2 regions of the Streptomyces sp. NPDC060000 genome follow, and region 2 is predicted to be linked to the other one. Evidence: riboswitches for the same ligand, from Rfam matches in the RefSeq annotation. Region 2 holds a riboswitch; the other holds the start of a gene.
The links. A riboswitch is a leader RNA that binds a small molecule or an ion and turns the genes downstream of it on or off. The one in region 2 is predicted to bind thiamine pyrophosphate.
Positions count from the first base shown of each region.

Region 1: linked by a shared signal. The riboswitch ahead of thiC (phosphomethylpyrimidine synthase ThiC) and the one ahead of ACFWBB_RS25050 (thiamine ABC transporter substrate binding subunit) in region 2 are both predicted to bind thiamine pyrophosphate.

Region 1 covers NZ_JBHWUU010000003.1:93,527-101,058, reverse strand. Annotated here, with positions in the region: gene ACFWBB_RS03275 (YibE/F family protein) at 1-1,052, opposite strand, end outside; TPP riboswitch at 1,836-2,025, shown strand; gene thiC (phosphomethylpyrimidine synthase ThiC) at 2,018-3,844, shown strand; gene ACFWBB_RS03265 (VWA domain-containing protein) at 4,030-5,511, shown strand; gene ACFWBB_RS03260 (hypothetical protein) at 5,688-6,563, opposite strand; gene ACFWBB_RS03255 (metallophosphoesterase) at 6,756-7,532, opposite strand, start outside.
Region 2 covers NZ_JBHWUU010000050.1:27,211-34,742, forward strand. Annotated here, with positions in the region: gene rlmN (23S rRNA (adenine(2503)-C(2))-methyltransferase RlmN) at 4-1,110, shown strand; TPP riboswitch at 1,133-1,241, shown strand; gene ACFWBB_RS25050 (thiamine ABC transporter substrate binding subunit) at 1,320-2,402, shown strand; gene ACFWBB_RS25055 (ABC transporter permease) at 2,378-4,048, shown strand; gene ACFWBB_RS25060 (ABC transporter ATP-binding protein) at 4,048-5,067, shown strand; gene ACFWBB_RS25065 (LAETG motif-containing sortase-dependent surface protein) at 5,187-5,903, opposite strand; gene ACFWBB_RS25070 (LOG family protein) at 6,066-7,193, opposite strand; gene ACFWBB_RS25075 (VOC family protein) at 7,229-7,532, opposite strand, start outside.

The DNA of each region.
Region 1 (7,532 bases), on a different contig from region 2:
ACGGAGGCGATGTGGTCGCGCCCGATGCGGATGCCGGCCCGGTACAGGCCGCGCCAACCCATCGCGGGGTTGGCCTCGTGCAGTTCCCAGACCGCCGAGGTCTGCGTGACCGTCACGTCGTCGAGGACGCCGAGCGAGCCGATGATGATCCCGGCGAGCAGCAGACCGCTCATGTCGATCGACGGGTACAGGCCATGGATCAGGCCGGTGTTGTCGTCCGTGTTGCCGGTCAGCGCGGCCCAGTCGATGAACAGCGAGCCGAGGATGCCGATCAGCAGCAGCGAGATCAGGGTGCCGAGCACCGCGACGGAGGTGCGGGCCGAGAGGCCGTGACAGAGATAGAGGGCGATCAGCATGATGGCGCTCGACCCCACCACTGCCACGACCAGAGGGTTCGACCCCTGGAGGATCGCGGGCAGGACGAAGAAGTTCAGCACCATGAAGCTGATGGCCAGCGCGACCAGCGCCATGACGCCCCGAAGCCGCCCGACGACCACGACGGCGACCGCGAAGATGAGGGCCAGGACCGTCATGGGGATCCGACGGTTCACGTCGGTGACCGAGTACTGGAGGTCCTTCGGCGCGGAGGGCTCGTAGGCGACCACGACCTTCTCGTCCTGCTCCAACTGCCGTGACTGGTCCGGCTGGACGATCTCGGTGAACGTACGGCCCTTGTCGCTGCCGGTGTCCACGCGGATCGTGGCCCGCTTGCAGGTGCCGCTCGCCTGCTGCTGTGCGGAGGACCCCTCGGCCGTGGAGGTGTCGCCGGTGGGAGCGTCGCCCGAGGCGTTCACCGACGCACAGTTCACGCTCACGACCTTGGTGACCGTGGCCTGCTGGGTCTGCCGGTCGAACCCGACTCCGGTGCGCTCGTGCGCCGGCGCTCCACCGGGCCACAGCACCACGAGGCCCACCAGCACCGCGGCACCGAACGGGATGAGGATGGCCGCGATGACCTTGCGCAGGTGCCGGGAGACGGGGGCGGCCGGGCCGTGACTGTGGCTGTGACCGTGTGAAGGTCCGTGCCCGCTACCTGAACCTGCGCCGTGCATGTCCCCCGGGCCATCGCCGTGACCGCCGTGACCGCCGCCGCTGTGACCGTCGCCGTGATCCTCGCCGTGACCGCCGGCGTGCCCCTTCCCGCGCCTCTCACCGGGGCCGCCACCATGACCACCGTCGAGGTTCTGCCCATGACCGACTTTGCGGTCAAAGCCATATCCGTCGCCAGGGCCAGAATTGGGGTCAGGGTTGGGGCCAGGACGGGCGCCGACACCAGGAGCAAGGCCAGGCTCAGCTCCATGACGGGGGCCAGAGCCGCCGTAGCCCCGCCCGCGCGCGGGCCCGGTTCCGTACACCTGCCCGGTCCCGTATCCCTGGTCATTTCCGGATCCTTGCCCGGTCCCGTATCCCGGATCGTTCGCAGGCCCTTGCCCGCGTCCGTAACCTCCGCTGTTCCCTGGCGCTGGCGCTGGCGCTGGCCCGGTCCCCGGCCCTGACGCCGACATCGGCCCCGCCCCGTCACCGGAGCGGGCACGCTGCCCGCTGGGAGTTCCGGCGCGCCTCAGGCCGCCGAGACCACCGGCGTATCCAGGTCCGTGGCCGGGGCCCCGCTGGTGGTCGTGACCGTTGCCGAAGTCGCGGTCGCCTCCGGGGCCGTTGCCGGGTCCGTCGCCATTGCCATTGCCGTCGCCACTGCCGTTGTTGGCGCCAAGGCGACGGGGCGGCTCGGGAGGTGGGTACGGGGGCTGGTGTGTGGTGGTCACCGACCGATCATCGCAAGAACGACACGAGCCCTCTGTTCACCGCGCCAGAATTGGCGCTAGCGTGGAGGCAACCTTTGCACACGCGGGAGCTCGGAGCACCGGGCTGAGAGGGCGCTGACCTTCGTCTTCGCGATGTTTCACGTGGAACGTCTCTCCTATGGAGTGATGTTTCACATGAAACATCGGCAGACGGTAGCCGCTGCGTCGACCGCCGAACCTGTTACCGGGTAATGCCGGCGTAGGGAGTAGGTCTCATGACCAACAAGGACGCACGCACGCCTGCCTTCACGCAGAACGCGACCAGCGAAAGCGCGGTCGACGTGAACGAATCGGGGGCCAGGAAGTCCGTCGGCTGGCACAAGGGGTACGTCGAGGGCGCTCGTCCCGACGTGCGGGTGCCGGTCCGTCAGGTGCATCTCACCAACGGGCAGTCGGTCACCCTGTACGACACCTCCGGCCCGTATACCGATCCACTCGCCAGCACCGACGTCCGCAGGGGCCTGTCGCCGCTGCGTGAGAACTGGATCATCGCCCGCGGAGACACGGAGGAGTACGCGGGCCGTCCCGTCCGTCCCGAGGACGACGGCGTCAAGCACACCTCACCGCGCGGTGGTCTGCGCAACCTCGACGCGGTCTTTCCGGGTCGGCCGCGTCTGCCGCGCCGCAGTCGGGACGGCGGGGCGGTGACCCAACTCGCGTATGCGCGCCGGGGGGAGATCACACCCGAGATGGAATTCGTGGCCCTCCGGGAGAATGTTTCTCCTGAGGTGGTTCGCGAGGAGATCGCGGCAGGCCGCGCCGTGTTGCCGGCCAACGTCAACCACCCGGAGATCGAGCCGATGATCATCGGCAAGCGGTTCCTGGTGAAGGTCAACGCCAACATCGGCAACTCGGCGGTGACGTCCTCCATCGAGGAGGAGGTCGAGAAGATGACCTGGGCCACCCGATGGGGCGCCGACACGGTCATGGACCTGTCGACCGGCCGCAACATCCACACCACCCGTGAATGGGTGCTGCGCAACTCCCCCGTTCCCATCGGCACGGTACCGCTTTACCAGGCGCTGGAGAAGGTCGACGGCCGCGCCGAGGAACTGACCTGGGAAATCTACAAGGACACCGTCATCGAGCAGGCCGAGCAGGGCGTGGACTACATGACGGTGCACGCCGGTGTCCGCCTCGCGTACGTCCCGCTCACCGCGAACCGTAAGACCGGCATCGTGTCGCGCGGTGGTTCGATCATGGCGGCCTGGTGCCTCGCGCACCACAAGGAGTCGTTCCTCTACGAGAACTTCGAGGAGCTCTGCGAGATCCTCGCCGCCTACGACGTGACGTACTCGCTGGGCGACGGCTTGCGGCCGGGGTCCATCTCGGACGCCAACGACGCAGCGCAGTTCGCGGAGTTGAGGACACTCGGGGAACTCAACCGGATCGCGAAGCGTTTCCATGTTCAGACGATGATCGAAGGCCCGGGACATGTCCCGATGCACAAGATCAAGGAGAACATCGACCTTCAGCAGGAGATCTGTGATGAAGCTCCGTTCTATACGCTCGGCCCGCTGACGACGGACGTCGCGCCGGCGTACGACCACATCACCTCCGGTATCGGTGCCGCGATGATCGCCTGGTGGGGCACGGCCATGCTCTGCTACGTCACGCCCAAGGAGCATCTGGGCCTGCCCAACCGGGATGACGTCAAGACCGGCGTCATCACCTACAAGATCGCCGCCCACGCAGCCGACCTCGCCAAGGGGCATCCCGGTGCGCAGGATTGGGACGACGCGCTGTCCGACGCCCGTTTCGAGTTCCGCTGGGAGGACCAGTTCAACCTCGCTCTCGATCCGGACACGGCACGGGAGTTCCACGACGAGACCCTCCCGGCGGAGCCGGCGAAGACGGCACACTTCTGCTCGATGTGCGGGCCGAAGTTCTGCTCGATGAAGATCAGCCAGAGCATCAACGAGCGGTTCGGCAGCGGGGCGGCCGCCGGGGCCTCGGCGGAGGAGATCGCCGAGGGCATGTTGGAGAAGTCGAAGGAGTTCGCGGCGAGCGGAAACCGGGTGTACCTGCCGCTGGCCGACTGACGAGTCCGGATCGGCGCTGTTCCCATCGGTGCTGTTCCCATCGGTGCTGTCCCACCAGGTTCGACACCTGGGGACAGCGCCCTGGGCGGCCCGTCAGCGAGGGTAAGACACAGCGGTATCGCGATCAGGCGGAGTGTCGTGCTCGTTCGGTTGCCCTCGGGCGTCGGCTCGGCAGACTTGCCTCCATGACAGCGCGATCCATGAGCAAGGGTGCCAATCTGCCGGTCGACGTGCCGGGCGTACTGGTCGAACTCAGCTGGGCCGAGGAGGTCGACGGACCGGACATCGATGCCTCGGCGCTGCTGCTGGCCCAGGACGGACGGGTTCGTGACGACGGGGACTTCGTCTTCTACAACCAGCCGCTGCACGCGTCCGGCGCCGTGCGACACCTCGGCAAGCGGAGCGATGCCGGCGTCGCGACCGACACGGTCCAGGTGGACCTCCGCTCGCTGGAAGGCGCGATCACGCGTGTGGTGGTGTGCGCGTCGGCCGACGGCGGCACCTTCGGTCAGGTGAGGGGTCTGACGCTGAGACTGCTCGGCACGGGCGGACGCTCCGAAGTGGCGCGCTTCGAGATGCGGGCCGATACGGAGACGGCGTTCATCGCCGGTGAGCTGTACCTGCGCGAGGGGCGCTGGAAGTTCCGGGCCGTCGGGCAGGGATACGCCTCAGGGCTGGCCGGGGTCGCCACGGATTTCGGGATCACGGTCGACGAAGGGCCGGAGGAGGCGACCGTGCCACGGAACCAACCGCCTCTCACCCCGCCGCCGGGCACCCCACCGTACACATCCACGCGCGCCCCATCGGCGCCACCGCCACCCACCCGGCCCACCATCGCCCCACCCCCGATCACTCCACCGCCCGTCACCCCACCTGCGATCAGCCGACCGTCCGGTCCCCGTCCGTCCAAGGGGGAGGAGCAGCTGCCTGTCGACATGCGCAAGCGGCTGTCTCTGCGCAAGGAGCAGGTGGCCGTCAGCCTGAGCAAGCGCGGAGCGGTGGGGATCAGCGCGCGCGTGGTGCTCGTCCTCGACGCCTCCGGGTCCATGTCGTTCCTGTACTCGCGCGGAGTGGTGGCGGACGTCGTGGAGCGTATGGCGGCGGTGGCGGCCCAACTCGACGACGACGGAGAGATGCAGGCCTGGACGTTCGCCAGCGAGGCCGCGCGCCTCCCCGACCTGCGGCTGGGCGAGCTCCCCGATTGGCTGCGGCTGCATGTGCGGGTGGGCGAGATCAGTCTGTTCCGGCGCAGCAGGAAGCCCCGCAAGGGGATGGAACCCGGGCAGGTCGACATGCGCACGGTCGGCATCCAGAACGAGGAGCAGAAGGCGATTGCCCAGGTCAGAACATATGTGAGGGAGAATCCGACGGCCGCTCCCACGCTGGTGCTGTTCTTCTCCGACGGAGGGGTCCACCGCGACGCGGCGATCGAGCGGGAGCTGCGGGCGGCGGTCGAGGAGCCGATCTTCTGGCAGTTCGTGGGGCTCGGCCGGTCCGACTACGGAGTCCTGGAACGGTTCGACACGCTTCCTGGGCGCCGCGTCGACAACGTGGGGTTCTTCTCCGTGGACGACATCACCACCGTCCCGGACCAGGAGCTCTACGACCGGCTGCTGTCGGAGTTCCCCAGTTGGATCACTGCAGCGGGCCGGGCAGGAATCCTCTGACCGGCGTACAACCACAGCCGCACGGCGGCCCACCACGACCCATCCCGTGACTCCGAGCAGCACAGCGCAGCACTGGCACCCAGGCCACCCGGCGTGGGCGTACGCCGTACAGCGAGGCCGTACGGCGTACGGCTTGCGCTGTCCCGGCGGGGTCGACGGGGGCGCAAGCCGAGTGCCTATTCCGGCTGGTGCTCCGGGCCGCCGAAGTCCGGGCTGGTGTAGTCCGGACTGCTGAAGCTCGGGCGCGGGCCTGTCGAGCGGCCGTCGTCCGGGCTGCTGAAGCCCGGACGGTCATAGCCGATCTTCGGGAGGCGGCCGGTGGGAGCCGGTGGGGTGGGGTCGGTGTGCAGGGCGGTCGCCGTGCCGGGATCGGCGAGGGCCTCCCGGAGGAACGGCAGGATGCCGCGTTCCAGCAGGGCTTCTCGCCAGGCTTCCCTGGCCTGGTCGACCTCCTCGCTCAGTTCGCTGTACGGTCCGGCCTCCAGGGAGGGCCGGTTGCGCAGGGCGGTGAGCAGCAGCGCGACGGTGGCGACAAGGATCGCGGCCACGGCCACGGCCCCGAACGTCCAGCCGGCGGCGAGCATGGTCCGGGCGAACGCCTGCTCGGGGTCGAGCACCCTGAGTATGTAGCCGACGAGCAGGAAGATCATCGCGGCGGTCCCGGCGAGAACGGGGGTGAGGACGGCGGCGACGGCGCCCGCCCCGGCGGCTTCGGCGGCCTGGGCCGCCTCCCCCACGGTGGTGGCGAGCCCCAGCGCGGCCGCGCCGGGCTCCGCGGAGCCCGTCTCGGACGTGGACGAAGGCGTGGACGGCGCGGGGTGGCGCAGTTCCTCGCGGACCTTGACGTAGTGCTGGTACTCGGCCGCCGCGGCCACCGTGATGAGCGCGGAGGCGTTGAGCGCCATGGTGCGCAGTTGTTCGGGGTTGAGCCGCTGTCCGACAGCAGCCAGTTCCGGGTGGTGTGGGGCGGAGCGCAGCGCCTCGTCGAGGATCCGCTCGTACTCCTGGCGGTCCTCGCTGTTCAGGTGCTGCGGAACGCTGTTCATCTGCATCCCCCGATGCTCCGTAGGGCTTGGGGCTCGCATGCCAACGAGCCGTCGGGCAGAAACGGAGGGGAGCCTGCTACGGATAACCCGATGGTAGAGCGGCGACGGCATGGGGTGACAGGGGGTTTGCCGAAATTGGCCCCTGGCCTGCGGTGTCGCCGACCGGTCCGAAGTGGGGAACTTCTGCCCCGGGAACGCTCAGACTTCCAGGGGCAGTTGCTGGACCAGCAGCTTTCCGGCCATCGTCACGCCGCCGTCCATCGCGATGGCCAGCCCGTCCGCGTAGAGGTGCGGTCCCTCGACGTGCGGACCGCCACTGTCTTCGCCCTCTTCGGAGCCGACTTCGCCCAGCAGGTAGGGAATCGGGCTGTGGCCGTGAACGATACGGGTGCCGCCGTACGTATCGAGCAGGGAGCGCACGGCGTCGGCGCCGCCCTCGTCGCGGAAGGAGAAGCGCTTGGTGAACTTGCGGAACAGGTCCCACACCTCGTCCGCGTCGTTGCGCGTGATCGTCTCGCGGACGGTGTCGTTGACCGCCTCGATCGAGTCGCCGTAGTCGAGGTAGGCGGTGGTGTCGGAGTGGACGAGCAGATGGCCGTCGACCTCCTCGACGGCGTCGAGGCGGGCCATCCACTGCAGGTGGTGGTCCTGGAGACGGTCCATGTCGTACTTCTGGCCGCCGTTCAGCAGCCAGGCCGCCTGGAAGGTGGCGGTGCCCGCGCCGGAGTTGACGGGCGTGTCACCGAAGCGCTTGGCGCCGAGCAGCAGCAGTTCGTGGTTGCCCATGAGGGCCTTGCAGTATCCGCCGGCCGCGGCGGCTTCGGCGGACAGCCGCATGACGAGGTCGATGACCCCGATGCCGTCCGGGCCACGGTCGGTGAAGTCGCCGAGGAACCACAGCCGGGCCGTGCCCGCGCACCAGTTGGCGGCGGAGTCGACCAGGCCCTTCTCCTGGAGTGCGGCCACCAGTTCGTC
Region 2 (7,532 bases):
GTTATGCCGAAGCCCGGAGAACTTACTTTCGTTGCCCCCCGCGGAGCCAAGAAGCCGCCGCGGCATCTTGCCGACCTCTCGCCCGCCGAGCGGAAGGAGGTCGTGGCGGAGATCGGTGAGAAGCCGTTCCGTGCCAAGCAGCTCTCGCAGCACTACTTCGCGCGTTACGCGCACGACCCGGCGGAGTGGACCGACATCCCCGCCGGTGCCCGCGACAAGCTGCGTGAGGCGCTGCTGCCGGACCTGATGTCGGTGGTCCGGCATCTGTCGACCGACGAGGGGACCACCCGCAAGACCCTGTGGCGGCTGTTCGACGGCACGCTCGTGGAGTCGGTACTGATGCGGTACCCGGACCGGGTGACCATGTGCATCAGCTCGCAGGCGGGGTGCGGGATGAACTGCCCGTTCTGCGCCACCGGGCAGGCGGGGCTGGACCGGAACCTGTCCACCGCCGAGATCGTGCACCAGATCGTCGACGGGATGCGGGCCCTGCGGGACGGAGAGGTGCCGGGGGGGCCTGCCAGGCTCAGCAACATCGTCTTCATGGGTATGGGCGAGCCGCTCGCCAACTACAAGCGGGTCGTCGGTGCCATCCGGGCGCTCACCGACCCGGCTCCCGACGGGCTCGGGCTCTCGCAGCGCGGGATCACCGTGTCGACGGTCGGCCTGGTGCCCGCCATCCACCGGTTCTCCGACGAGGGCTTCAAGTGCCGGCTGGCGATCTCCCTGCACGCGCCGGACGACGAACTGCGCGACACCCTGGTCCCCGTGAACACGCGGTGGAAGGTGCGCGAGGTGCTGGAGGCCGGGTTCGAGTACACCGAGCGGTCCGGGCGTCGGCTGTCCATCGAGTACGCGCTGATCCGCGACATCAACGACCAGGCCTGGCGTGGTGACCGGCTCGGGCGGCTGCTGCGGGGCAAGCCGGTGCACGTCAACCTCATCCCGCTCAACCCGACGCCGGGGTCGAAGTGGACGGCCTCCCGGCCCGAGGACGAGAAGGCGTTCGTCGAGGCGATCGCCGCGCACGGGGTGCCCGTCACGGTCCGGGACACCCGTGGTCAGGAGATCGACGGGGCGTGCGGTCAGCTCGCGGCGACCGAGCGGTAGTCTGAGGACCGTACACATCTTCATATTCCGACAGGGGAGCGCCACAGCGCTGAGAGTGCGGCATCCAGGCCCGCAGACCCTCTGAACCTCGCCCAGGTCATTCTGGGTAGGAAGTTCGGTCATCACTCGAGCTGTTGCGCCCTGCCCGGCGTCCGTCGCGGACCCGGGCGGGGCCGCGTCTCTTCCTGGTCAACCCAGGAGGAAAACCAGTGCAGAACAAGACCTTCGTGGCCGTGGCCGTAGGGCTCGGCCTGGTCGCGCTGTCCGCGTGCGGGTCGACGGACGGGAAGGGGACGGCGGGCTCGGGGAGCTCGAAGACCGTCACCCTCGTCAGCCACGACTCGTGGGCCGTGTCCAAGGGTGTGCTCGCCGGTTTCGAGAAGGAGTCCGGGTACAAGGTGAAGGTCCTCAAGGACGGCGACGCCGGGCAGGCCGTCAACAAGGCGATCCTCACCAAGGACAACCCGCAGGGCGACGTCTTCTTCGGCGTCGACAACACGCTCCTGTCGCGCGCCCTCGACAACGGGCTGTTCCAGTCGTACGAAGCCAAGGGGCTGGGGCAGGTCGACGCGCAGTACCGGCTGGACGCCGACAAGCGCCGGGTCACTCCCGTCGACTACGGCGACATCTGCGTCAACTACGACAAGGCGTACTTCAGCGAGCACAAGCTGGCCCCGCCCGCCTCCTTCGACGACCTGGTGAAGCCCGCCTACAAGGATCTGCTCGTCACCGAGAACGCCTCCACCTCCTCGCCCGGGCTCGGCTTCCTGCTCGGCACCGCCGCGAAGTACGGCGACGGAGGCTGGGAGGGGTACTGGAAGAAGCTCAAGGCCAACGGGGTGAAGGTGGTCGACGGCTGGGAGCAGGCCTACAACGAGGAGTTCTCCGGGTCCGCCGGGGGGAAGAAGGCGAAGGCCGACCGGCCGCTCGTCGTGTCGTACGCCTCCTCGCCGCCCGCCGAGGTGATCTACGGCGACCCGAAGCCGGCCACCGCGCCGACCGGTGTCGCGTCCGGCACCTGCTTCCGGCAGATCGAGTTCGCGGGTCTGCTGAGCAACGCCTCCAACAGCAAGGGCGGCAAGGCGCTGATCGACTTCCTGATCACCAAAGAGTTCCAGGAGGACATGCCGCTCAACATGTTCGTGTACCCGGTGGTGAAGGGGGCGGCCGTCCCCGCCGAGTTCACCGAGTACGGGCCCGCCGCCAAGGACCCCGAGACCCTGGACCCCGGGAAGATCGCCGACAACCGCGACGACTGGGTCAAGTCATGGACCTCGCTCGTACTGAAGTGACCGGGCGCGGAGCCCGCACGGGGAACGTGGCACGGCTCGGTCTCATGGCCGTGCCCGTCGCGTTCTTCGCGGTCTTCTTCGCCTACCCTGTCGCCGCGATCGTCGCCCGGGGACTCGGCGCCGACGGGGGCCCGCGCTTCGGACGGCTGTGGGACGTGCTCGCGCAGTCCGGCATCCGGCACGTCCTGTGGTTCACCACCTGGCAGGCACTGGCCTCCACCGCGCTGACGCTCCTGGTCGCGCTGCCCGCCGCGTATGTCTTCGCGCGCCTGGAGTTCCCGGGCAAGCAGGTGCTGCGCGCCGTCGTCACCGTGCCGTTCGTGCTGCCGACGGTCGTCGTCGGCACGGCGTTCCTGGCGCTCGTCGGGCGCGGTGGACTGCTCGACGACCTGTGGGGCGTACGGCTGGACACCACGGTGTGGGCGATCCTGCTGGCGCACGTCTTCTTCAACTACGCGGTCGTCGTGCGGACGGTGGGCGGGCTGTGGTCGCAGCTCGACCCCCGCCAGGAGGAGGCGGCGCGGATGCTCGGCGCGTCCCGGCTGACGGCGTGGCGCACGGTCACCCTGCCCGCCCTGGGGCCCGCCGTCGCCGCCGCCGCGCTGATGGTCTTCCTGTTCACCTTCACCTCCTTCGGAGTGGTGCAGATCCTCGGTGGCCCCACCTTCTCCACCCTCGAGGTGGAGATCTACCGGCAGACCTCCGAGATCTTCGACCTGTCCACGGCCGCCGTCCTCACGATCGTCCAGTTCGTGGCCGTCGGCGTGATCCTCGCCGTGCACGCCCAGGCCGTACGGCGGCGGGAGACCGCGTTGCGGCTGGTCGACGCGTCGGTGACGGCGCGGCGACCGCGCGGGGCCGGGCAGTGGGCGCTGCTGGCCGGAGTGCTCGGCACGATCGCCGTCCTGCTGGTGCTGCCGCTCGGGGTGCTGGCGCAGCGCTCGCTCGACGCACCCGGCTTCGCCTACTACCGGGCGTTGACCAGCGACGACGGCAATGTCTTCCTGGTCCCGCCGATCGAGGCGATCGGCAACTCGCTGGAGTACGCCGTCGTCGCGACCGCGATCGCCGTGCTCGTCGGTGGGCTCGCCGCGGCCGCGCTCACCCGACGGGACGCCGGACGGCTGGTCCGTGGCTTCGACGCACTGCTGATGCTGCCGCTGGGCGTCTCCGCCGTGACCGTCGGCTTCGGGTTTCTCATCGCGCTCGACGAGCCTCCGCTGGACCTGCGCGGTACCTGGATCCTGGTGCCGCTCGCGCAGGCGCTGGTCGGCGTTCCCTTCGTCGTACGGATCATGCTGCCGGTGCTGCGGGCGGTGGACCAGCGGCTGCGTGAGGCGGCGGCCGTGCTCGGGGCGTCGCCCTGGCGGGTGTGGCGGGAGGTCGACCTGCCGATGGTGCGGCGGGCGCTGCTCGTCGCGGCCGGATTCGCCTTCGCGGTGTCGCTGGGGGAGTTCGGGGCGACGGTGTTCATCGCCCGGCCCGACAGTCCGACGCTGCCGGTCGCCGTGGCGCGACTGCTCGGTCGGGCCGGCGAGCTGAACTACGGCCAGGCGATGGCCCTTTCGACGATTCTGATGGTGGTGTGCGCGGTGGCCCTGCTGGTGCTGGAGCGGCTGCGGACCGACCGTACGGGGGAGTTCTGATGCTGCTGGAGCTGGAGCGCGCGACCGTGCGGTTCGGGGGGCGCGCCGTGCTCGACGCGGTCGGTCTCGCCGTCGCCGAGCACGAGGTGGTCTGCGTGCTGGGGCCGAGCGGCAGCGGCAAGTCGACGCTGCTGCGGGCGGTGGCCGGGCTCCAGCCGCTGGACGCCGGCCGGGTGCTGCTGGACGGGCGGGACCAGGCCGGGGTGCCCGCGCACAAGCGGGAGCTCGGGCTGATGTTCCAGGACCATCAGCTGTTCCCGCAGCGGGACGTGGGCGGCAACGTGGCCTTCGGGCTGCGGATGCGCGGCATGCCCAGGGGCCGGCAGGGCGAGCGGGTGCGGGAGTTGCTGGAACTGGTCGGGCTGCCCGGTGCGGGCGGCCGTGCGGTGGCCTCGCTCTCCGGCGGGGAACAGCAGCGGGTGGCGCTGGCCCGGGCCCTCGCGCCGCGGCCCCGGCTGCTGATGCTCGACGAGCCGCTCGGCCAGCTCGACCGGTCGCTGCGGGAGCGGCTGGTCGTCGAACTTCGGGAGTTGTTCGGCCGGTTGGGGACGACCGTGCTCGCGGTCACCCATGACCAGGGCGAGGCGTTCGCGCTCGCCGACCGGGTCGTGGTGATGCGGGACGGGCGGATCGCCCAGTCCGGTACGCCACTCGAGGTGTGGCAGCGGCCGGCGGACGAGTTCGTGGCCCGGTTCCTGGGCTTCGACAACGTGGTGGAGGCGACCGTCACGGGGGAGGCCGCGGTCACCCCGTGGGGCAAGGTGCCGGTGCCGGACGGATCGGGCCAGGGGGCGCGCACGCTGCTGGTCCGGCCTGCCGGTGTGCGCCTGGTGGGTGCGGACGAGGGACTGCGCTGCACCGTCGCCGGCCGCACCTTCCGCGGCACCCATGTCGCGGTGCACCTCCAGCCGGAGGGCGCACCGAGGCTGGAGGCGGCGTGCGCCCTGCGGGACGCGCCGGAGGTCGGAGGCGCGGTGGGGGTCTCCTTCGACGCGGGCGAGATCGTCGTACTGGACTGACGGCCGGCCGAGGGAGAGAGGCCGGCCGGGGAACGTACCGGGACATGCGGGTGGCCCGCCCGAAATGGGGACGGGCCACTCACGTACGTCCGTAGTGCGGGTCGAGCGGGTCGTGCCGGTCAGCGGTTGCTGGACCCGCGGCGACGCATCCCGAAGAACACCGCGCCACCGCCGACGACGACCAGGGCGGCCGCGACGCCGACGATCAGACCGGTGTTGGAGTTGGCACCGGTCTCGGCGAGGTTGGACTCCTGGACCGCGGGCGACGGGGCGTTGCTCGCGGAGGGTGCGGGCGCGGCGCTGTCGCTGGCCGAGTCGGACGGGGAAGCGGACGGGGTGATCGTCTCGGCCGGCGGCGGCGTGGTCTTGGTGTCCGACGGCGACGAGGACGGGGTGCTGCTCGGGCTCGACGTGTCGTCGGCCTCGCAGGCCTTGGACGGGGTGGTCACGTTCGGGCTGATGTCGGTGTCGACGAACGTCTTCTTGCCCTTGACGGCCAGGACGTGGACCCGGTACTCGGCGTTCGGCTCCCAGTCCTCGGCGAAGGAGACGGTGACGCCCTTCTTCGAGCCCACGACCGTCTGTTCCGTGCCGACCTGCCGGAGGTCGGCGCCGTTGTTCTCGAGGAAGACGGTGATGACGGCCGGGACGCCCGTGGGGTCCTTGTCGGTGACGGTGATGACGCCCTTCGTGCCGTCACAGGCGGCAGTGGCGGAGAACTCGCTGATGTCGCAGGCCAGCGCGGTGCCGGCGGCGCTGAGCGCGAGGGCGGCGGAGGCGGCGGTGACACCGAGCATGCGCACCGAACGGGCGGCGGTACGGCGGGAAAGGGACACGTTTGTCCTTTACGGGAAGCGCAACTGCGGGGGGTGGAGGGGAAGATGGCGCCCCCGGTGAGCCGAACGCGTCACCATCCCCAGCAGAACCACAGGTCTATAAGCGTTCCATAAGAAGTGTCAATGCGAGGATGCCTCTGAGCGGCTGGCTTTGCCCGCTTATTAACCACCGAGACGTTTCAACGCCTCCGGAGCCTCCTCGATCCGGTCAACCAGGGCGATACGGGACTCCATCGCCCGCTCCTGGGCGAGTGACCGCAAGAGCGGCCAGGCGGGCAGCCGTTGTGTCCAGTGCGTCCGGTCCACGAGCACCATGGGGGTCGGCTCGCCCCGCGACCCGTAGTAGTTGGGCGTCGCGTTGTCGAAGATCTCCTGTACGGTCCCGGCGGCGCCCGGCAGGAACACCACTCCCGCGGTGCAGCGGGCCAACAGGCCGTCCTCGCGGGTGGCGTTGGAGAAGTACTTGGCGAGGTGCGCGGCAAACGGGTTCGGCGGCTCGTGGCCGTAGAACCACGTGGGGATGCCGACCGAGGGGCCGCCGCCCGGCCAGCCGGCCCGCACCTCGAAGGCGGCCTTCGCCCATTCGGTGATCGAGGGCGTGAACTTCGGTGCCTTGGCAAGGATACGGAGGGCGCCGGTGAGCATCTCGTCGTCGAAGGGGGCCGCGTAGGCGCCGAGGTTCGCCGCCTCCATCGCGCCGGGTCCGCCTCCGGTCGCCACCATGAGCCCCGCACGGGCGAGTTCACGGCCGAGGCGGGCCGCGCCGGCGTACGCGTCCGTGCCGCGTGCCATGGCGTGGCCGCCCATGACGCCCACCACGCGCTCTCCGACGAGGAGTTCGTCGAGCGCGTCGGTGACGGCGTCGTCGTGGATCGAGCGGAGCATCGACCCGAAGATGTCGCCGTCCGCCTTCGTGTGCTGGAACCAGGCGTACGTACGGGCGTCCGGTGTCGCCTCGTAGCCCTCGTCCAGGGACGCGAACAACTCGTCGGGGGAGTAGACGAAACCGCGGTACGGGTCGAAGGACAGGCCCGGTACGGGCGGGAAGACCAGGGCGCCGGAGGCGCGGGACTTCGTGGCCGCCTCCGGTTCCATCGGGCAGCCGAGGAAGACGGCGCCCGAGGTGTCCAGGGCGAGGAGGACGTCCGTACGGGCCGTCAGATCGACGGACTGGACGCGGAAGTGGGAGAGCGTGCCGTGGGTGCGGGCCACCTCGTCGAACTCGGCGAGGGACTCGATCTCACGGTCGTGGGAGCCGTCGAACGGCTGGGCGGGTGTCGTCGGATGCACCCGCCCATGCTAGGCAGCGCGGAACGGCGAGCGGGTCAGCTCTGGACGGTCGAGGGGTCCATCCATACGACCTCCCAGGTATGGCCGTCGAGGTCGTCGAACGAACGGCCGTACATGAAACCCATGTCCTGGGTCTCACCGCTCGGGGAGCCGCCCAGCGCGAGCGCCCTGTCGACGAGCTCGTCGACCTTCTGGCGGCTCTGGGCGCTCAGGGCGATCAGGACCTCGCTGGTCTTCGCGGCGTCCGCGATCTCCTTCTTGGTGAACGTCGAGTAGAACGGCTTGGTGAGCAGCATCACCACGATCGTGTCGCTGATCACCACGGAGGCCGCGTTGTCG